DNA from 3 places in the Faecalibacterium sp. Marseille-Q4164 genome. Region 1 is predicted to be linked to each of the others. Evidence: riboswitches for the same ligand, from Rfam matches in the RefSeq annotation. Region 1 holds a riboswitch; each other region holds the start of a gene.
The links. Region 1 has a riboswitch for cyclic di-GMP ahead of J3352_RS09365 (CAP domain-containing protein). Riboswitches for the same ligand answer to the same signal wherever they lie in the genome.
Positions count from the first base shown of each region.

Region 2: it holds a riboswitch for cyclic di-GMP, as region 1 does, so the genes downstream of both, J3352_RS14390 (leucine-rich repeat protein) here and J3352_RS09365 (CAP domain-containing protein) in region 1, are expected to answer to the same signal.
Region 3: it holds a riboswitch for cyclic di-GMP, as region 1 does, so the genes downstream of both, J3352_RS05815 (hypothetical protein) here and J3352_RS09365 (CAP domain-containing protein) in region 1, are expected to answer to the same signal.

Region 1 covers NZ_JAFREJ010000009.1:55,326-62,850, reverse strand. Annotated here, with positions in the region: gene J3352_RS09385 (DHH family phosphoesterase) at 1-160, opposite strand, end outside; gene J3352_RS09380 (ribonuclease J) at 210-2,012, opposite strand; gene rnhA (ribonuclease HI) at 2,416-2,880, shown strand; gene J3352_RS09370 (hypothetical protein) at 2,877-3,389, shown strand; gene J3352_RS09365 (CAP domain-containing protein) at 3,499-4,368, opposite strand; cyclic di-GMP riboswitch class I at 4,501-4,576, opposite strand; cyclic di-GMP riboswitch class I at 4,702-4,777, opposite strand; gene bilS (flavodoxin family protein BilS) at 4,897-5,400, opposite strand; gene bilR (bilirubin reductase) at 5,428-6,555, opposite strand; gene bilQ (bilirubin utilization transcriptional regulator BilQ) at 6,557-6,982, opposite strand; gene J3352_RS09345 (sulfate/molybdate ABC transporter ATP-binding protein) at 7,105-7,525, opposite strand, start outside.
Region 2 covers NZ_JAFREJ010000005.1:34,709-42,233, forward strand. Annotated here, with positions in the region: gene J3352_RS07160 (SDR family oxidoreductase) at 1-337, opposite strand, end outside; gene J3352_RS07165 (sugar phosphate nucleotidyltransferase) at 500-1,420, shown strand; gene J3352_RS14390 (leucine-rich repeat protein) at 2,181-4,040, opposite strand; cyclic di-GMP riboswitch class I at 4,239-4,314, opposite strand; gene J3352_RS07175 (putative ABC transporter permease) at 4,556-5,605, opposite strand; gene trmB (tRNA (guanosine(46)-N7)-methyltransferase TrmB) at 5,607-6,359, opposite strand; gene J3352_RS07185 (alanyl-tRNA editing protein) at 6,516-7,525, opposite strand, start outside.
Region 3 covers NZ_JAFREJ010000003.1:168,089-175,613, forward strand. Annotated here, with positions in the region: gene J3352_RS05805 (ATP-binding protein) at 1-612, shown strand, start outside; gene J3352_RS05810 (helix-turn-helix domain-containing protein) at 669-956, opposite strand; gene J3352_RS05815 (hypothetical protein) at 1,054-1,410, opposite strand; cyclic di-GMP riboswitch class I at 1,529-1,603, opposite strand; gene J3352_RS05820 (ChbG/HpnK family deacetylase) at 1,862-2,668, opposite strand; gene J3352_RS05825 (N-acetylglucosamine-6-phosphate deacetylase) at 2,686-3,873, opposite strand; gene J3352_RS05830 (hypothetical protein) at 3,877-4,818, opposite strand; gene J3352_RS05835 (PTS system mannose/fructose/sorbose family transporter subunit IID) at 4,910-5,725, opposite strand; gene J3352_RS05840 (PTS sugar transporter subunit IIC) at 5,725-6,543, opposite strand; gene J3352_RS05845 (PTS sugar transporter subunit IIB) at 6,595-7,086, opposite strand; gene J3352_RS05850 (PTS sugar transporter subunit IIA) at 7,110-7,525, opposite strand, start outside.

The DNA of each region.
Region 1 (7,525 bases):
ACCGGAAAACGCAGATGCCGATGCCCCACAGCACCACCAGCACTGCCAGCGCAGGCCAGCCTGCAGGCCGCTGCACCAGAAGCGCCAGTGTCAGCAGTGCACACAGCACTGCCAGCGCGGCGATCAGCATTTCCAACGTCCATCTCGGTTTTTGTTTCATGGAATCTTCTGCCTCCTGGTCTGCCTGCCCCGGCGGGGCGGCTTCCGGCTTATACCTCCATCAGAATGGGGAGGATCATCGGGCTGCGCTTGGTGCGGCGGTAGATATAGCTGCTCAGCGCCTCACGCACCCGGGTCTTGACGCTGTTCCAGTCGCGCACATGCTCTTCCACGCAGCGATCCAGCGCGTTTTCCACAATGCTCTGGGCCCCGTCCATCAGGCTCTCGTTCTCGCGCACATAGACAAAGCCGCGGCTCACAAGGTCAGGCCCGGCCAGCACCTTGCCGGTCTTGCTGTCCACGGTAGCCACAATGATGACCAGACCGTCCTCAGAGAGATGCTTGCGGTCACGCAGGACCACATTGCCCACATCGCCCACGCCCAGGCCGTCCACCATCACAGCACCGGCGGTGACAGGCTCGCCCAGCTTGATCTCGTCCCGGCTCAGGATAACGTTGGAGCCGTTCTCGGCAATGAGGATGTTGCTGGTGGGAATGCCCAGAGACGCGGCGGTCAGGGCATGCTTTTTCAGCTGCTTGTACTCGCCGTGCACGGGCAGGAAATACTTGGGTCTGGTCAGGGTGAGCATCAGCTTCTGCTCCTCCTGGCAGGCGTGGCCGGAAACATGGACATCATACATGCTCTCGTAGATGACCTCCGCACCCAGCAGGAGCAGACCGTTGACGATCTTGGTCACGCTCTTCTCGTTGCCGGGAATGGGGTTGGCGGAGATGATGATGAAGTCGCCGGGGCCCACCCGCACCTGGCGGTGGCTGCAGGAGGCCATGCGGGAAAGGGCGCTCAGGGGCTCGCCCTGGCTGCCGGTGGTGATCAGCACCACCTGCTCCGGCGGGTACTGGTTCAGCTCATCCACACTGATAAGGGTGCCCTCGGGGATGTGCATATAGCCCAGCTCCTGCGCCATGGCAGTGTTATTGACCATGCTGCGGCCGCTGAACGCCACCTTGCGGCCATCCTCCACGGCCAGATCAATGATCTGCTGGACGCGGTAGATATTGGACGCAAAGGTCGCAATGATGATGCGCTTGTTCCGGGCACGGGCAAACAGGTTGCGGACACCGGCGGCCACCTTCTGCTCCGTGGCGGTAAAGCCCGGGCGCTCGGCGTTGGTGGAATCGCTCAGCAGAGCCAGAACACCCTTCTGACCATACTCCGAAAGGGTGGTCAGGTCGGTCACGCCGCAGGCCAGCGGGGTGTAATCGATCTTGAAGTCGCCGGTCTGGATGATCGTTCCGGCGGGGCTGTCAATGGCAAAGGCCACGGAATCGGGGATGGAGTGGTTGACATGGATGGGCTCCACGGTAAAGCAGCCCAGCTTGATCTTCTGTTTGGGGGTGATCTCCACGAACTTGGTCTTGCCTGCCAGGCCAAACTCCTCCAGCTTGTTCCGGATGAGGCCGCAGGTCAGCCGGGTGCCGTAGATGGGCAGATCAAACTTCTGCAGCAGGTAGGGAATGCTGCCGATGTGGTCTTCGTGGCCGTGGGTGATGAGCAGTCCCTTGATCTTGTCCTTATTCTGCACCACAAAGGTAAAGTCGGGGATGACCATGTCCACGCCGTACATCTCACTGTCCGGGAATACAAGGCCGCAGTCCACAATGATCATATCCCCGTTGCACTCATACACGGTCATGTTCTTGCCCACTTCGCCCAGACCGCCCAGCGGGTAGATGTGGATGGGCACAGCGGCCTCCTTGGGCTGCTGTGCGCGGCGGGGCCGCCGGTTATAATAAGGGCGGCGGGTGCGGGTACGCTTTTCCCCGCCGGATTCACTGTTTCTGTTCGGATTGTTCTGAGCCTGAGCCGGGTTCTGTTCTTTGACCTGTGCCATGCGGTACCTCCAAAATCAATTACAAAACGCAGGCACACCCCTTTGCGAGCGGCCTGTCTGCTGTGAAGGAGCAGCAAACGCACCGCCGCTCCCATCGAAACCATCGTATAGAATTTTTCGCTTCCATGCCCGTTTTCGGCACTGGGATGGCCGGAACGGAGTAATTTCTGCCCTGTCAGTCCATCTGTTCGATGCGACCGCGGCACTGCCCCGTTCCGGCCGGACACACCGCATCGGTGCGCCCCTATACGCATTTTGTTACAAACAGTATAGTATTTCTTGTCCACTTTGTCAATTCAAAGCTTTGCCGGAAAAGCCGGGGATGATACGTTTTCCTCTTGACAGAACCGGAAAAATAGCTCTAAATAGAGGTATCCAAAAATTCAAGTTCCGGGAGAAACAGATGAAACAAGTCGAAGTTTACACCGATGGCGCGTGCAGCGGCAACCCCGGCCCGGGCGGCTGGGGTGCAGTGCTGCGCTACCGCTTCAACGGCAAGGTCTACGAAAAAGAGCTCAGCGGCGGCGATGCTTCCACCACCAACAACCGGATGGAGCTGACCGCCTTTATCGAGGCCCTGCGCCAGCTCAAGGAGCCCTGTGAGGTGAGGCTGTGCTCTGACAGCCAGTACGTCATCAATGGGCTGGAAAAGGGCTGGGCCAGGGGCTGGAAGCGCCGGGGCTGGAAAAAGTCCGACGGCTCCCCTGCCCTGAACCCCGACCTGTGGGAACAGGCATTGGAGCAGGAAGCCCGGCACAAGATCACCTATGTCTGGGTCAAGGGCCACGCAGGCCACCCGGAAAACGAGCGCTGCGACCAGCTGGCCGTGGCACAAAGTCAGGCACACGGAGGGAGACAGGGACGATGAGCGATACATTTCTGCCCGGCAGCGGGTTCGATACCTATGAGCAGCAGGACAAGGTGCTGGTGGGCCTGTGCGGCGGCACGGGCTGCAAAGCAGCTGTCCGCATTTTACAGCAGCAGGGCTTTGCGGTGATGGGCGCTGTGGTGCGTCTGTGCACCGATGACCCCGTTGTGGATGCCGCCAAGGAAGCCGCCAAGGCTCTGGGCATCGAGTGCATCACCCTGAATGCCAGCGAACTGGCCAGCCAGCTGGCCGAGGAGACCGCTGCCCCGGCCGACCTGCGCTTCCCCGCCCTGCTGGCGGCGGCTGACCGGCTGGGCATCCAGTACATTGCCACCGGCCACCGCGCCCGGGTAGAGACCGGTGCAGACGGCGTGCACGTCCTCTGCCCTGCCGAAATTGCGGACGAGAGTGCCCGGCTTGCCGCCCTGCCGCAGGAGACGCTGGGCCGGCTCATCCTGCCCTTGGGCGATTTCAGCCCCGAGGATGTGGCTGAGATGGCAGCAGAATAAAAAACAAAAGAGATGCACCCTGCCTTCCTGAAACCGGTTCAGGGAGCGGGGTGCATCTCTTTTTGCTTTATTTTATTTCATCGTACAACGCTCAATGGAAGTCATCCGCTTACTTTGCGAAGATCTGGATCCAGTTGTGGCCCCACTGAGAATTGGCATCGTAGTTGTAGCCAAGGCACATATACTTGGCGGCGGGGTCCATGATATTGACACGGTGGCCTTCCGAAGCCATCCAGTCTGCAACGACTTTTTCGGGCGTGGTCTCGCCCCAGGCGGCATTCTCGCCGGTGGCGGTATCAGACACACCGTACTCCTTCAGCACGGTGAAACAGTTGGTGCCATCGGGGCGGGTGTGGGAAGCGACCTTTGCCACTTCCTTTGCGCGCTCATCGGCGGCGGCCTGCAGCTTGGCATCGCCCATAGCCAGAGGTGCCAGATTTTCCTTTGCACGCTCAGCGTTGACCAGCGCCAGCACTTCCTGTGCAAAACCGTTCTCACTGGTGCCGCGGGCGTAGGTGAAGATCATCACCCAGTAATTGCCATACTCGCCGCCCTCGTAGTAGCCAATGCCAACGGAGGTGGCATCCTTGTCCAGCATCCGCTCCTTGAAGAAATCGTAGCGATTCCAGGCGGCGACCACATCCGAAGCATCCTCAGCAGCTGCCCAGTAGTTCTCGCCCACGGAAACATCGTCCACACCGTACTCCGGCAGGATGGTGAACTCGCGGCTGCCATTGGGGCGGTTGTAGGAGTAATTGACGGTAAGTTCTTTTGCACGGGCCTGTGCGGCAGCATTCAGTGCGCTGCTGCCCATGCTCAGAGGAGCCACACCAGCCTGTGCACGCTCTGCGTTGACGAGCTGCAGCAGCTCATCGGCCTTGGAAGCTGCGTGTGCGGGCATTGCCAGAACAAACATCAGGCAGATGAATGCGGCGCAGCAGACCAGATTCTTCAGGACTTTCATCGAAGCGTTACGCATGGTGTTGAACCTCTTTTGTGTTACCCCATGAAAAAAGGTGTCGATTGCTGGTATACTCGGCAATCGACATCTGATGCTTCAGATGAAGGTCACTCAACACCCATTCTCCGCTGTGGAGACCCTCAGGTGATGAGAAGCAACTGGCTGCCATTTTACAGGCCCTATAGCTTTGCGTCACAGCCTTTCGACTGCTTTGCCGAGGATATTCAGTTTTGCGTGCCTTTCTTCTTTTGGGAAGAAATTTGAGAACGAAAAAAGGTGTTGTTCTGCAATACACTCAGCAAAACAACACCTAGAAAATCTAAGCAGGTCGCCCAAAGAAAGATTTCTTTGAGAAGCAGCTGGCTGCCATTTTACAGGCCCTGTAGCTTTGCGTCACAGCCTTTCGACTGTTTTGCCGAGAATATTCAATTCACCTTGAGGAGCCGTTTCCATTTCCTCGACGCTATCCTACCACATCGGACAGAACCTGTCAACTGTTTTGGAGCAGCTTTCTCAAAAAATCTGCTTTTTTGAAGAGTTCTTCCGTTATGCCTGCACCTCTGCCGCCTTTTTGCGCAGCAGGTCGAGGTCTGCGGCATCCGGGTGAGCCAGCGCCTTGTCAAAGTTCTCGATCAGCATCTCGAGGTTGGGTGCATGGTTGGGCTGCTGCAGCATCTTTTCGTACTGCTGGCGCACAATCATGGGCATCTTGCCCTGGCACATATAGGTTCCAATGACCGTGTTGCTCTCATCCAGCGATTTCTGCACCGCTGCCAGGATCTGCTCGAAATATTCCGCACTGCCGCCAAAGCCTGCGGTGCCGAACAAAAAGACCCGCTTCCCCTTCAGGGTCTGCAAAAAGGCGGTGAGGGTGTCATCGGCATGGCCCTTGTCCGTCCAGAAGCCGATGTAAAGGGTCTCAGCCTCCAGTGCCTCCGGGGCCGGTGCTCCGAAGTAGGTGCACTCATTCTGGGGCAAGCTTGCGCGAAGGGTGTCGGCCAGCAGGCGGGTGTTGCCGGTCTTGCTGCTGAAAACGATGGCGTAGCTCATGGTCATTCTCCTTTATTATGTTTGAGATCAGATGCTTCCCTGTTCTTTTGCGTTCAGGGCATCATAGATACAGCGGGTGCCCTGATGGGCGATCAGGCCGCCCAGGCACTTTTTGTTGCAGCGGACACAGCGGTGGATCTTTGCCGCATTGCCGCTCTGCAGTTTGTTGACCCAGTTGGGGTCGGCCAGCAGCTGGCGGCACATTGCTGCGCACTGGATGCGGCCGCTGGCAAGCTGCTGCTCCACAAAATCGGGGTCGTTCAGGCCGCCCACACCGCAGAGCGGCACACTGGTATACCGGCGCACCTCATCGCAGAACTTGAGGAAGCAGCCGGTCTCCTTGAACTCGGGGTGGCTGGCCGGCGGGATGGTGTTTTCCAGCGCAGAGTGGTTGGCCAGTGTCACATGGAAGCTGGTCACGCCTGCCTGCACCAGCAGGGGCACGAACACGGCCAGTTCCTCCTCCACCACACCGGCGTTGCCGTAATGGGGGTTCTCCTGCCGGACAGCCAGCTTGTAGTCAATGGCCATGCCGGGCACAGCGGCGTGCACTGCCTTGACAGCTTCCACGGCAAAGCGGGCGCGGCGCTCGGCACTGCCGCCGTATTCATCGGTGCGGTGGTTGAAGATGGCGGAAGAGAAGCTGCCGCACATCCGGTCGCCGTGCACCTGCACCATGTCAAAGCCCGCCTGCTTTGCCAGCACAGCAGCCTTGCCAAAGCCCGCGATGATCTGATGGATCTTTTTCTGGGACATCTTGGTGATGTAGGGACCCACGGCATCGTTCATCCGCTCCCGCAGCTGGTCGGGGGTGATCTTTTTCATCAGCATCCCCGGGATGCACTTGATGATGGACATCATGTCGGTATCGGTCTGGTGGAGCTGGGCGCAGACCTTACAGCCGTATTTGTGGGCAGTCTCGCAGATCTGCTGATAGAAGGCGAAGCCCTTTTTGTCAAACAGGGACTTCTCGAACCGGCTCTTGGCCACCGGCACGTCGCCGATGATGATCATGGCGCAGCCGCCCTTGGCCAGCCGCTCCATCTCTGCCAGATATTCCTCGTCCGAAAGGCCGAAGGTGGTGGGGGCAAAGATGATGCGGTTCTTCAGCTGCATTCCACCGTAATCAATGGGGCTCAGGATGGTGTCGTACATGTTACACACTCTCTTTCCTCGTCCGTGCTGCCTTTTGCAGCAGGCTCAGGAGCTGGTGCTGTTCCTCTTCGGTCAGCCCGCTCAAATTTTGTGCATCCCAATCGAAAAATACCTGGTGACAGGTCCGGAATGCTCTCTCACCCGCCGGGGTCAGCCCCAAATGATAACTGCGGCCCTGCTTTTCCCGGGTCATAAAGCCATCTTCCACCAGCTTGATCACGCTGCGCTGGCAGTGGCCCCAGTCCAGGTGCAGGTTTTTGGTCATCTCAGCCGGGGTGCAGCCGGGATGTTTGCCCACGTAGATCACAAAATACATCATGCCAAAGCTCAGGCCAAACTCCTGCAGCTGCTGGGTGGTGTAGGCTGCGAACTGCTTGTAAAACTCCATCACGTAGAAGGATATGGTCGATTGGATCACTCTTTGCATCTCCTTTACTTGACAAGGTCTAGTATAATCGCATTACTTGATAAAGTCAAGTACTTTTTTCAAAAAAATTCTCCCTGCTCCGTATTTCTGTTTCGGGAGCAGGGAGAAAACGATTTTTTGCCTCAGACCAGCGGCATGATATTTTCCGGGGCGGCAGCCAGGCAGGCGGGTGCTTTTGGCGGCGGGGCCGCCAATGTCTCCTTGGACACCTTCCACCACAGGCGGGCCTCACCGCCGGGCAGGGTGAAGATCATATTCCAGTCAAAGGGGTTCTCACTGGTGGAGACAGCCTGCACCGGCAGGCTGTTGGGGGTGCCGGGAGCGCAGGGCGCAAAATCATGGGCGCGGATGCCCACGGCGCGGCAGCCCTCGGGCACCGGCAGAGCCACGGTCAGCGGCTGTTCCCAGCCCGCCAGATGAACGGTATGCTCCCCCACCCGGGTGCAGGGCAGAATATTCTTGCAGCCGGTCAGGCGGGCGGCGGCACGGGTGCGGGGGTCAGCAAAGACCTCCTTGGTCGTACCTGCCCGGAGCACCTCGCCG
Region 2 (7,525 bases), on a different contig from region 1:
CCAGCACGTTCACCCGCAGCATGGAAAGCTCCTTGCCCGCGTCCGTCTCGGAAAAGGCACCGCAGGCACCAAAGCCCGCGTTGTTGATGAACAGGTCGATGCGTTCGTCTGCCAGTGCTTCGCACAGGGCGGTGACCTGCGCATCCTGCGCAAGGTCGGCGGGTACGATGCGGCAGAGGGTGCCGTGTTTCGTCCGGAGCTCAGCGGCAAGGGTCTCCAGCCGGTCGCGGCGGCGGGCGGTCAGAATGAGCCGGAAGCCCAGCCGGGCATAGCGGCGGGCAAACTCCCGCCCGATGCCGGAGGACGCGCCGGTGATCCAGACAGTTTTGGTTGACATAAGCATTCTCCTTTTCTGCGGAAACTCCATTGCCTCTATTCTATCACGGCAGCGGGTGAGAATCCATGCAAAAATTCAAGGAAAAGCTGTCCCTTGTTGCCCGGGAAATTTTGGAGTATAATAGATTCAAAGAACAGCGCACTGACGCAGGAGGAAAGAAAAATGAACAAACCGGTATTGGTGGTCATGGCTGCCGGCATGGGCAGCCGTTACGGCGGCATGAAGCAGATCGACCCGGTGGGCCCCAAGGGTCAGCCCATTGTGGAGTACTCCCTGTATGATGCCCACCGCGCAGGCTTTGAGACCGTGATCTTTGTCATCAAGCACGAGATCGAGGATGCCTTCAAAGCCGCCATCGGTGACCGCGTCTCTCAGGGCATGAACGTGAAATACGCTTTCCAGCAGCTGGATGAGCTGCCCGCAGGCTTCACCATCCCCGAGGGCCGTGTCAAGCCCTGGGGCACCTGCCACGCCGTGCTGGCCGCAAAAGACCTCATTGATGGCCCCTTCGCCGTCATCAACGCGGACGACTACTACGGCCCCGAGGCCTTCAAGGTCATCTATGAGTATCTGTCCACCCATCAGGACGGCGCAGTTTACGATTACTGCATGGTGAGCTACCTGCTCAAAAATACCGTCTCCGAGAACGGCACCGTCTCCCGCGGTGTCTGCGTGGTGAACCCGGACGGCACCCTGCACAGCGTGACCGAGCGCACCGGCATCGAGACCTATGAGGGCGGCATCCGCTGCACCTCCCTCACCGGTGAGGGCACGGATGACCTGCCGGTGGAAGCGCCTGTCAGCATGAACCTGTGGGGCTTCGGCAAGAGCTTCCTGGACGAGGCCGACCGCCGCTTTGCAGGCTGGCTGCGTGAGAATCTGCCCAAGAACCCCCTCAAATGCGAGTATTTCCTGCCCACCGTGGCCAGCGAGCTCATCGATGAGGGCAAGGCAGCAGTCACCGTGCTCAAGAGCACCGATAAGTGGTACGGTGTGACCTACCGCGAGGATAAGCCCACCGTGGTGGCCGCCATCGCCCAGAAGACCCAGGAGGGCCTGTACCCCGAGGATCTGTGGGCGTGAGCAAAACAAAATCTGCTTGACTTTTTGAGCGATACAGCATATAATAAAGCTGTAAAAGAGATTGGTTGCAGTTCATAAAACTCACCAAGTAGCAACAAGAAGCCCCCGCGGTAGTGCGAATACCGAGGGGGCTTCCTGCTTGCTAAGGATTAGTGCTTACCGGCCTTGAACTGGTCGTCAAGCCACTTGCAGATGTAATAGCTGACTACACCCGCTGCGACGGACAGTGTAAAAGAGATTATAAAGTTCATAAAACTCACCCCCTTCCTCTTATAGATCGAGGTCGGAAGGCCGACAAGTACAGTATAACAGAAAATTCGACTCATTACAACGTAGAAGCACTGATATCCCAAGGGGCTGTGGGTATACGAAAAACGCTTGACTTTTGGCATTCCAACGCATATAATAGGAATGCGAAAGAGAATAAGGTGATATCCATAGGATCACCAAAGCAACAAGAAGCCCCCTTGACATTGCGACTGTCAAAGGGGCTTCCTGCTTGCTAAGGGTTAGTGCTTACCGGCCTTGAACTGTTCCTCAAGCCACTTGCAGATGTAGTAGCTGACCACACCCGCTGCGACGGACAGGATGAAAGAGAATAAAATATCCATAGGAATCACCCCCTTCCTCTTATAGATCGAGGTCGGAAGGCCGACAGGTACAGTATAACAGAAAATTCGACACATTACAACGCAGAAGCGCCCCATCCGGTGAGGGATGAGGCGCTTCTACGTATATTTGGGAATATTCGGGGATGGCGTTAGTTGTTCTTGAGCTCCTGTGCCTTCTGCCATGCATTCAGCACATCAAGCTTGCTTACTGGATTGGCCGGGAAGAATTTCATCTCTTCCGGAGCCGTGCCCTCATCGTTCAGGTCAGGGATAAGCTCGTTTTCCATGGCCCAGCGGGCGGCGTGCTGCAGGTCCATATCCTGCTCTTCCTGCCCGACATCGGGGTAGAGCAGTTCGGATTCGGGCATGGGTTTGCCTGCATCCTCCCACAGCATCATGGCAAGGGCGCTGCGGTTGCTGGGGAAGTAGGGCAGAGCCATCAGCTTGCCTGCAAATTCAGCGCCCAGAGAATAGGCCTGATAGCCCAGCACTGCGGTACCCACAGCGGCAGTACCAATGATCGCGGCAGTGCCCAGCACATTGGGCCCATCATCTTCAATGGTGGCATCCTTGGGCATGGCTTCAATGGTCACGCCCTCTTTGGGCATCACAAAGGTAAAGGTCTTGCCGGGGTTGACGATTTCCTCGCCGTTTTCGTCCAGCAGTTTTGCTTTGGACTGGATATCCCAGTGGTCAAAGCTCAGGCCGCTGTCCTTCCACAGCTGGTTGTTTTCGTCGAAGGTCACGGTAACAAGAGCACCCTCGTAAACATTGCCCTTGTCGCTGGCGGCGTTGTCATCGTAGGTAAAGGTGCCGACTTTCACAGTCAATTCATGGTCGGGGATGGCTTCCCACTTGGCGTACAGGGTGGTATCGCCGGAAACGGTATCGTTTTCAACATCAAATGCTTTGGTCAGTTCTTTGTCGGTGTACCAGCCGCCAAACGTATACCCGGCGGCGGTGGGTTCTGCAACTTTTGCAAGCTTGTCGCCAGTGTAAATAGTCTGAGCTACGGGTGCGGTGCCGTGGCCGTTCATTTCAAAAGTGACGGTGCAAAGATATTTCAGCACAGTAGGATTTTTGAAATTTCCATTATCCGTTTGTTCAAAGTTCGAACTGTTAATTAAATTATCCCATTGGTCAGCAGTACCTTTATAAACGACATTTTCTAAGGAAGAACATTTCAAAAATGCCTTTTGAACAACTTTTTTCACACTATTTGGAACAGTAACTGTTTTTAATTTTGAACATTCAGCAAACATTGCTCGCTCAATACTTTCAACGCCATCAGGAATGACAAATTCATCAAGGCTACTGCATTGATAAAATGCATGATGGTCAATATTAGTTACGCTTGAAGGAAGGGTGAGGCTCTGTAAACTAGAATTGCAATGGAATGCGTTCCCACCAATACTTTTTAGTCTTGAGCCTTCTTGAAAAGTGAATTTTTTAATACACCAATCATCATAGAATGCGTTTTCGCCAATAGTTTCTACCTCACGGGGAAGTTCAAATTCTCTAATTGCACAGCAATTTGCGAATGCGTCATGGTCAATCAATTTCAACTGACTTTCACTATCAAAAATAACATTAACAAGACCGGAGTTAGTGTGCAAGTCACCACACTGGCGAAATGCGTATGCCCCAATTCTTGTTATAGTTTTTGGTATTTTTATACTAACAAAATTTGGCTTTCCAACATAATCTTTATAGGGAGTGCTGTCTACCAGTCGGCAATCAAATGCACGGTCACCGATTTCTGTAACGGTATATGTTGTACCATTATTTACAACTGTTTCAGGAATTACTCTCTCCGTCTGTACTTCCACAGGCCCCACAACGGAGACAGTGGAACTGCTCAGTTTCTTATATCGCAAACCTTGATAATCAAATTCATCTTCTCCACGAGCGGGAATATCTGCCGCAAATGCCGTGACTGCCGACAGGGGCAGCATGGTGATCATCATGCAGACCGCAACCAATAAGCTGATCAAACGCTTAGGTCTCATAATTCTTTACTCCTTTTCAATGATTTTCCCAAAACTCTCTTTATTTCAGCCAAAACAAAAGAGCGCCGCACCGGCCAAACGGCTGGTACGACGCTCTGAACCCTTGTAGGCCCGCTGTGCGCTCGCTCTCCTGAAGGGAAGCCGACGCATCTTCACAAGGAGGTGCAAGGTTTCGTATTACCTTACCCGGAGAGAATAACGTGCAGCTGGCTGCCATGTTACAGGCCCTGTAGCTTTGCGTCGCAGCCTTTCGACTGGTTTGCCGATTCTTCAGTTTTAGCGGAAATGGCATTTTGCACAGAACAAGATACGCTTTTCTTTTTTTTTTGTCAATATGACGAAAGAAAGTTTGGAGAAGTATACAAAAGAAGTGTACAATGTGAAAAACATAAAGAAAACAAAATCGTGCAGCAGAACAAGATCTGCCTGACTTTATGGAGAATGCAGTGCAAGAAAAATGCCCCTGACCGAAAGAAGCCGGTCAGGGGCATTTGGGGTTGCTGCAGCGGGCAGGGTCAGTGCCTGCGCTCGTACTTCAGGCGCTCCCGCAGCTCGTCCAGAGAGCGGTGCTTTTCGCCGTGGCGCAGCTTGGGGTAAGCGCGGAGCATACGGCCCTTGCCAAAGTACTTGGAGCTCCGGGTGCGGGCGCGCATCTCCTCGCTGCGGGCCTGCAGCTCTTCGGCCAGCTGTTCCAGACGGAGCAGCTCTGCCGTGCGCTCTGCGGTGCCCTTGGCAGCCAGCTTGACGGCAGTGGCGGCCTCAGAGGCATTGAGCCGGGCCTCCTGGGAGGACTTGCGGGCAGCCTCCATGGCCTCGTCGGCCTTGGCGCGCAGGGCGGCAGCGGCATCCCGGGGGCTCAGTTTGGCGGCATTGTCCCGGGCCTCGGCAGCCGCCAGCTTGAGCTGCAGGCGGCTCTCGTCCATCTTCTGGTCCACATCCATGGCGGTGGTGCCCAGCAGCTCGGTCATGGCATCGGACACGGCGTGCATACTGTCGGCCACCTTTTCCAGGGCATCCAGCTCACGGGCCAGGTCAGAGGCCGCAAAGGCGGTCACCACCACGTCGGCGGCGTAGCAGGCGTACAGGATGCACATGAGGACAAAGCCCACCATCTGGGGGACCATCGCCACAAAGCCCGCGATCACGGGGTGAACGGCCTTCATCACCACAACGGTGCCCACGCCCCACAAAAGGGAGAACTCCAGGCAGATATATCCGCCGATGTTGAAGGGGAAGTCGCTGTAATCCCACCACCGGGTGTGGTAGAGCTTGTAGAGCGCCCAGCCGCCCACCAGCTCCAGCACGCTGGGCAGGATCACGCCGCCGATATAGAGCAGCAGCAGGTTGTCTGCCAGCGGCGAAAGGGTGAACAGCACGATGATCATGCCAAAGCCGTAGATGGGGCAGACCGGGCCGTTCAGAAAGCCGCGGTTCACCAGCTGGCCGGTGGAAACGGCGGCATAGATGACCTCCAAACACCAGCCCAGGCAGGAGTAGATCAGGAAAAACGCCAGGATCTGATACAGCGAAAAGCCGCAGACCATGGTGTTGACAAAAAAGGACATCTTACTCCTCCTTTGCGGCGGCAGCGGCTTCCTCCGCAGCCTTCCTCTTTTTCAGGACCTTGGGCTCGATCCAGGTCACGGCGGCATCGCCGGGCAGCTTTTTGGCGATCAGGGCCTTGATCTTGATGCCCATCTCGGTGAACATCCCCTCGTGCTCGGTGCGGATGTTCCACTCCGGCTCGTTTTCGTGCAGGTCAAAGGTCTTCCAGGTGATCTCGTAGCCGGAAGCGGGGAAGTACTCCAGGCTGTCGCGGAACAGGTCGTCGTCATCGGTCTTGAAGTAGATCTCGCCGCCGTCCTTCAGGAATTCGCGGTACTGGATGAGCTGGCGGGGATAGGTGAGCCGGTGCTTGTTGGAGGAAGCGTTCTTGCTCCACGGGTTGCAGAAGTTGATATAGATGCGGCTGACGGTATCCTGGGCGGTGAGCACGCCTTTGATGCGCTCGATGTCGGTGCTCATGATCTTCACGTTATCGATGGGGCGGCCTGCCTCGGTGTAAGCGGCCTCGATCTTGCGCTTGGCAAGGATCAGCACCTTGTCGGTGATGTCGATGCCCAGATAGTTGTTTTCCGGGTGGGCGCAGGCCAGCTGGGAGAGGAAGCCGCCCTTGCCGCAGCCCAGTTCCAGCACAAAGGGCTGCTCCGGGCGGGCATACTGTGCGTGCCACTTGCCGCCCCAGATCAGGGGCTCGTGGACGTGGAAATCGGCGGCCATCAGCTCATCGTGGGCGTAGGGTTTGAAACGCATTCTCATAGTTTGTAATTCTCCTTGATGTTGTGTGACTCCTTCAGCCGCCTTCGGCGGCAGCTCCCTCAGCGAGGGAGCCACCGGCGAAGAGGGAAAGCTTTCCGTACAGCCAAAGCCTCCCTCATTGAGGGAGGTGGCATCGCGCAGCGATGACGGAAGGAGTTATTTCGTCTTTCTCAAAAATTCTTCCACTTGTTCCGGTGCAGCGGCGCAGCTTCCCTGACAGATGCCGGGTTTGCCGCCGCCGCGGCCATTGAGGGCGGCGTTCAGGGTTTTGGTCAGGGCACGGACATCGCCGCCCGCCTGGGCAAGGCAGTAGCCGGTGCCCTTTTCGTTGGGGGTCAGGGCCGCGCACAGGCCGGTGGTGGCTTCGGTCAGGCGGACAGCCAGCCGGTGCAGGCCGTCCGGGTCCAGCCCCGGCACGATGCGGATGGCATCCGCACCGGGTGTTACCTGCGCGGCCAGCGCGTCAAAGAGCTGGCTGCACAGCCCGAAGTGGGTGAATTTCAGGGCGGTGTACTCGTCATACACCCGGTGCACGGCGTTGGCCGTCTCGCTGGCCTTGGCGCTGAGCAGGGCACCGATCTCTGCCTGCCGTGCCCGCATGGCCTGCGCGGCTTCCAGCGCGCGCCCGCCGCAGACGACGCTCAGGCGCACGCCGCCCTTATAGTTTTCGGCGGCCAGGATCTTGATCTGGCCCACCGCGCCGGTAAAGGCGGTGTGGGTGCCGCAGCAGGCACAGACATCCGCCCCGGGGATGGTCACGATCCGCACCTGCCCCTCGATCTCCTTTTTGGAGCGGTAGGTCAGGGCGGCCAGCTCCTCCCGGGTGGGGTAGGTGATGTTCACCGGCACATTCTCCCAGATGATGCGGTTGGCGGCAGTCTCGGCTGCTTTCAGCCCCTCGGCGGAGATGGGGATGTTCGTGTCCATCCGCACGGCATCGGAGCCGATGTGGAAGCCCACGTTCTCGGCCCCGAACATGCTGTGCAGGATGCCGGAGAGGATGTGCTCGCCGGTGTGCTGCTGCATCTTGTCAAAACGCCATGCCCAGTCGATGGCCTGTGCGGCTTCGGCCCCGGGCACCGCCCCGGCGGGCAGGGAAGTGACCATGTGCCAGATGACACCCGCCTGCTCGTGGACATCGGTGACGGTCAGCACCGTGCCGTCGG
Region 3 (7,525 bases), on a different contig from region 1:
ATCACCACAAAAGTTGGTGAAGAAAACTCTGTGGTGGCGAAGTACCTCAAAACGTTGATAGACCTTGGAATCGTCAAAAAAGAAACGCCGATCACAGAGAAACCGGGCAAAAAAACGATCTATCTTCTGGCGGACAATTTTTTTCGTTTTTGGTACCGTTTTGTGCCGGTCAATGCAAGTGCCATTGATTCGGGGCGGATCGCAAAGACCTACCCCCATGCGGTGAAGCAGTATTTTCCAGACTATATGGGCCTGATTTTTGAGAAGATGTGTCAAGACTATTTGCTCTATTATGCGAATGATCTTCCTATCGAGTTGAGTGAGATCGGGCAGTGGTGGGGAACCGACCCTCAAAAAAAGAAGCAGATCCAGATCGACATTGTCGGAACGCCGGTTGAGGGTAATGACTATATCATTGGCTCCTGCAAATACCGCAATGAAAAAATCGGTTTGGACGAACTGGAACTGATTCGGGAATATGCAGCAGTCTTTGGGAAAGGAACAAACTACCACTACTACATTTTCTCGAAAGGCGGATTTACGGACGGTCTGCTTCAGGCACAGGAACGCGGAGAAGTACAGCTGCTTACCCTTGCCGATATTTTTGAATAACACAAGAAACGCTCTTGCCGGTGTAAAACTGGCAGGAGCGTTTCTTGTTGAAGTGATTATAAAAGACCTTTGATTTTTTCAAGATGATCTATAGCGGCTTGCAGTTCATTTTGAAACTGATTCCTAGAAGGATCTCGACCCAAAAGAAGATAATCCATACTGACATGGAAGTATTCTGCAATATCGATCAGGATTTTTACAGAGCCATTGGAGCTTCCCCTTTCAAGATCGCCCAGGTGGTGATGGGAAACACCAAGTTTTTCAGCAAGTTTTTCCTGCGATAACTTCGCATTTGTACGCAAAGTAAAAATACGGTTACCAATAGCATTCGGATCAAAACTCATGTGTGACCTCCAAATTTTCGATAAAGCGTGAGAAGTCGAAAACTCGGAGTTGCTACGGATATCTAGCCGCTTGGGGCATCCACGAAAAATGGACAAATCATAACCCCGCGTTTTCACGCGGGGTTATGATTGTATAATTCTTAGCCGTTCCGTCATCTTCAACTGTTCCATCATCTGTGATTGCATTGTAATCCGCCATTGCACCTGAACCTTCGATGCTCAGTGTATATGTAGGATTCTCCGCAGCCGTATTGTTTTGTTCCACTTCCCAAGAAACACTTTCCGTCTGATCTTCTGCACCGCAAGGGCCGCTTGTTGCTGCATTTTGTGCCAGCACAGCCAAGGCAGACGTATTCCCCACCGTTTCCGCAAACGCCGTGACCGCCGAAGCAGGCACCATGGAGACGGCCATACAGCCCGCCACCAGCAAACTTACTACACGTTTTGGTTTCATAAACTTTTTCCTCCCTTATGAAGTATCCCAAACGCTTTTCCCTGCACCCGCCGCAAATGTAAAAAGGAGCCGCACCTGCCCCGAAAGGCTGGTGTGACGCTGTGGTGTACTTATGGGGAAGTGCAGCTGGCTGCCCGGTCTGGGCCCTTTAGCTTTGCGTCGCAGCCTTCCAGCTGGTTTGCCGATTCTTCTGTTTTGTGGGGGTGCTCTTTTGCATTTTATTATACCCCCCTTATATAAAAATCAAGGGGTTTTCCATGAGTTTGTCATTTGTAACAAATGCAGTCTATTTTTTAGTGCGATTTGACGGGGGGTGGGGGTGACCCTCTCAGTTAAAGACTTTGGCTGAGAGGGTTAGGCCATTACTAAGAAAACGCCGCCGCACAGGTCGCAATTCTGTGCAGCGGCGTTCCTATGGAGGATGATAAAGTATCACTTGGAAATGGCGCAGTTATTCGTACAGGGCATCAAAGTTGGTCAGTTCCACCTCATGCTCATCCAGCCAGCGACGAACCTGCGGGTCACACAGGGTCGCCAGATCACGGCAGCGGGGCAGGGTCAGGGAAGTATTGTCCAGAAGGTACTGATCCAGATAACCCGGATGGAAATGTAGGATATTGTACTCGTAGGGAGAGCTCAGGATGCCGAAGCGGTCTTCCAGCCAGTCCTCCGGGCGGCTGCCCCGGTTCAGAATCTCCATTGCGTTGCTGTTGCCCAAACTGAACAGCTCGCAGGCCGGTTTCATCGGCAGTTCTTCGGCCAGCGTATCGCCCATGTTATGGATGCCCAGCTTCTTTCCGATATCCCGGAACGCCTGCTCCATGGGCCTTGTCATGGCGCTGTGGCCCTCAAAATGCCGGGGATAATGTCCCACAAGTTCTTTGTGCCGGTCCAGCTGGGCCATGGTCTCGGTATACAGGTCCTCATAGCTGGGGTAAACTTCGCCCTTGCATTTGGCATCATTGGGATTCTCGCTCTTCCACAGATAGCTGCGGTAGAACATTCCCTCTTCGTTTACCAGCGTGGGCACCTTTTCCGGGGCGCTGACGGGGCGGTACTGCACAAAATTGGTGTGCTGGACCAGCGGCACCTCCGGGCACTCGCTCTGCCAGAGTTTCACCGCATGGGGGACGGCGGCCATGTTGCTCATCAGCGAGAGGGTGCAGACCACGCCCTCCTTATAGGCTTTGATGACACCATAGTTGTATGCCTCACTGAAGCCGAAATCATCGGCTACTACGATCAACTTCTTGCTCATAGCTGTTTCCTTTGTCCTTATCGGTTCAGATAATCCGCATTGAAGATCTTGCCCTCGGTGCTGCGGTCATAGACCTTCCGGCCCTCGGCGTAGGTGACCTGTGCCTGATAATCGTCGCTGATGACCACCAGATCTGCGTCCTTGCCCACTTCAATGGTACCCTTGCGGTCGGCAAAACCATACTTGATGCAGGGATTGAGGCAGGCCATCTTCAGGCAGGTCTCCAGCGGGATGCCAACATTGTTCACCAGATTTCTGATGTCGAACAGCACCGGCTGGCTGGAACCGCACAGGCGGCCGGTATCGGTCAGAACAAAGCCCTCCGGGGTCACATTCAGGGCCATCCCCTCAAAGATGCCCTCATACTTGCCCACCGGTGCACCGGACAGAGCCGTACAGTCACTGACCATCATGAATTTGTCGGTGCTCTTGACCTTGAAGTAGATGCCCAGCATCTCATCGCAGATGTGCAGGCCGTCGCAGATCACCTCACAGGTAACGTTTTCATTGGTCAGGGCTGCTCCCAGACCGCCGATGTCCCGGTGATGCATATCGGTCATGACGTTGCCGGTATGGGTCGCCACACTGATGCCCTTGGCATAGGCGGCCATGGCCTGCTTATAGTTGTTGTCACTGTGGGCGGCTGCCACTGTGATGCCCTGCGAGAGGAAATACTCGATGATGGGGTCCATCCCGGGGATCTCCGGTGCCAGTGCCACAAGACGCAGCCACCCGCCGCCGGCTTCCACCATGGCATGTGCCGTCTCCATACTTACCTCCGGCCAGCCGGTACGGATGCCTTTTTCACCGGTGCGGTTCAGCCAGGGGCCTTCGCTGTGGATACCCAGAATGGTTGCACCGTCCTGATCACCCTCTTTTGCCACCTCTGCCACCGCACGGATGGAATCCGGGTCGCACACCGTCGGGAAGATGTTCACGGTGCCCTGACTTGTCAGCCCCTTCAGATAACCTTTCACGGATGCGATCTGCTTTTCATGGGGGGCATTCTTATTCATGATATCATAACCGCAGGTGCCGTGGTTATGAGTATCAAAAATGCCGGGGATGATCCGCTGGTCGCCGTATTCAATGGCTTCGGGGTCGGTCGTATTTTCTGCAAAGGCAGTGATCTTGCCGCCTTCCACAGTCAGCACACCTGCCTTGGGGCCTTTCGGCGTATAAATGCGGTTGGAATGCAGTTTCATAATTCAGTTCTCCTTCTTATTTGCTTCCTGTTTTGCAAAATCGGCCAACGCCCGTTCCATCCGCTCCATCCGGGGCAGATCCAGTACATGGTCCTGTGCACAGCAGGTATTCTCCACAACAAATTCGCCTTTTTCCACTCGTCCACAGCTGAGCATCATCCCTCTGGGAAAGAGCGCCAGCAGATTCCGCTGCCGCTGTTCCTCCGGGTAGTTCCGGTCATAGACCTTATCCTCCGGCAGCAAACTGCACAGCTGTTCCGCCGCCTCTTTCCGGTACTCGCCGTGCGCCAGCGCCACTGCCGGGCCGCTGGTCAAATTGTCCAGCAGCAGAACAGTTGCCGCAGTTGGCATCTCCTGCGCCAGAAGCCGGAAGCCGTCATAGTTATCCACTGCATGGTCACAGAAGGCAAAAGCGATGTTCTCCTCACCGCTCAGGTCCTCCGCCAGCTTTACGGCAGTGGCGACCGCACCGGAACAGCGGCTGAAGTTGCAGGGGCTTGCATGGGGCAGCAGCAGCCAGACACCTACCCCCGCCAGCAGCAGTGCCGCCAGCGTCCGGGGCAGCATGGCACCGGTTCCCCGTCCGGACCAGAACATCAGGCAGGCCGCTCCGAAACAGAGCAGTTCCAGCACGCATTGCAGTGCAAGGTCTCTCCCCCGCTGCTGAACATTTTTGTCCGGATGGAACGGATAGTATTTCTGGGGCCGCAGCGCCTTTGCCGGCGTATCAAAGGGGACCGCAATGACGACCTTTGCATTTGCCAGATCCCCGGCAATCAGGTTTTCGATCTTGGAAAACCGTCCTTCCCTCTGTTGAACCCGCACCGGCCAGCCCAGCGGCGGTAGGCTCTCGTTGAGCTGCTGGGCAAAAAGATATTTCTGCTTTGCAGTGCGCCGTTTGCCCAGGGTGACACCATACAACATCATCAGGTCTTGCAATGTCATATCCGTTCTCCTTCTACAAAAAAGTCCGGCAGGAAGCGTTTTACTCCTGCCGGACTGCGGACCCCTTGCAGGATCAGGCGATCTGATTTTTTTAGAAGATTCCAAGGAATGCGCCCAGCAGACCAAAGATCAGCAGACCGATGATCAGCTGTGTGGGGCGGTTGCCCTTCTTGATTCGCCACATCATGAACAGCACCAGAGCCAAGCTCAGAATGCCCGGATAGATGGCATTAAACAGCTCGGAGACCACGATGGAGGTCTCGCCGATGTTCAGCGTCCAGTTCAGGGGGAAGCCCACGGTGGTTGCCGTCATGGCACCGACCATCATCAGGCCGAGGATGGATGCACAGCGGGTCGCAACGCTCATCAGGCCGCTGTTAAAGACGGTGTCGATGAAGCTGGTGCCCAGTGTATAGCCCAGTTTCAGCAGGAACCATTTGAGCAGGGACTGCGAAATACCGTACAGCAGGATGAAGATGAAGGTGCCGAGGATGTTGCCCTGCGAGCACAGACCGATTGCGATACCGGCACCGATGACACGCAGGCAGTTGAAGAAGATGGAGTCGAACATACCGGCGGTGGGGCCCATCAGAGAGGCCTTGATGGCATCAATGGTCTCGCCGGGAACTTTACCGTCGTGGCAATCCTTCTCCAATGCGTAGCACAGACCTGCGATAAAGTTGAATGCGACTGCGTGGGTATTGAAGAAGGACTGATGGCGGGCATAAGCGGCCTTCTTGCCTTCGATATCGTCGCCATAAATACTCTCCACGGCGGGGGCCATGGTCATGGTGAAACCATTGGCTTCCATCTTGGTCATGTTGAAGTTCGCAAAGACCAGATGGCTGTTCCAGAACATCTTTTTGAGGATCTTATTTTCCTCTGCGCTGACAACTTTCTTTTCCATCAGAAGAAATCCTCCTCACTGTTGGCAGGGGTAGCAGCACCCGCAGCGGGGGCAGCGGCCACAGCGTTCTTTGCATCAATGATGCGCTTGTCAATGAAGAACAGGGTCAGGGCGATGGCAGCGCCGATCACAGCGATGCCAAGGCTGCTCAGGCCCAGGCTCTTGGCGCAGATAAAGCCGACAAAGAAGAACACGGCGATATCGGTGGACCAGATCATGGACAGCAGGATGCCGAAACCGACGGCGGTCATCATGGTACCGGCAGCGGCCAGACCTGTCATGACCCATGCGGGGCAGGCAGCCAGACCAGCCTGCAGACCCTCGATGCCAAAGGCAACGCCCAAGAAGATGATTGCCGCACCGGGCAGGCAGGCGATGAAGTTGACGACCATGGAAATGGCACGGAACTTGTTGGGCTTGCACTCAGAAGCCAGTCTCTCCCAGTAGGGAGCCAGGCCGGCCCACAGAGGCATCAGCATGGTATTGATGGTGGTCATCACGGTACCGATGGTCAGGGACAGAGCCAGACCGGTTTCCATGGCACCGTCGCCGCCCACCACAATGGCATACGCCACAGCGATGATGGAGCCGGACAGGCAGTCGGACGGGATCGAGCCGCCCACAGCGGAGATGCCCATGAAGATTGCTTCCAGCGAAGCACCCATGATGATGCCGGTCTGGAAGTCGCCCAGAAGCAGGCCGACCAGCGGTGCCACCACGATGGGGCGGTTCAGGCACTGCCAGGACAGGGTGTACGGGTCAAGCCAGTTGATGACCGCATACACGACTGCACAGATGATTGCAGCGGTAATTGACATAGCGATTTTTCCTCCTTGTACTTTTTTTTATTTTCAGGCAGAGCACCACGCTCAGCCCAGTACCTTGGAAAGTTCCTGCGGAACATCATCGGGGATGGTCTGCACATTGCAGGGGATCCCGGTTGCCATGACCTGCCGCAGAACCTCGACTTCGTCCTCGTAGGCATACAGATTCTTGGTATAGGTCTTGCGGGCTTCCGTTCCGTGCTTGGGAGCAACGCGGCCATAATTGCCCACATTGATCTGCGGGATATCCTTGACTTCCTTGGCCACACGCAGCAGATTTTCCGGCGTGCTGACGATCAGCAGAATCTTCAGACCGGCTGCACGGGGATCGTTGCAGAGCGAGACTGCCTTATCCACCGTCACGATCGCCGTCTTGCAGGTGGCCGGTGCAGCCATCATCAGGGATTTCTGCATGATATCGCTGGCAGCTGCCGTATCATCTGCCACCACGATGCGGTCAACGCCCAGCGTGCGGCTCCACTTGGTGGCGACCTGGCCATGGATCATGCGCTCATCCAAACGTACCCATTTGATCATAAGTTTTCCATCCTTTCTTTTTATCAGAAGAAGTCGTCGCTGCCTGTCGGTGCCGTGTCCGCAGGAACTTCCGGTTCCACACGGCGCAGATACTCGCGGCTTTCTTCAATGATCTCATCCAGCCGTTCGTCGCTGAGGGTATCCTCGCTCAGAACATTCATCATGAAGCTCATGTTCACACCGCTCACCAGCCGGGTGTTTGGGTGGTCCAGATAGGTGAACATGGCCTGATTCACGCTGCCGCCGTAAAGGTCGCTGCACAGCAGCACTTCGTCCTCCGGACCGACAGTCTCATAGAATGCATCCAGATGATCCTGCACGCAGCTCTCATCCAGATAGGCATCAAATACGGTCAAATTCTCGCACTCTCCCATCAGGATCTTCAGCGAGCTTTGCATTCCGCTGGCCATTGAGCCATGGGACGAGAGAAAGATTTTCA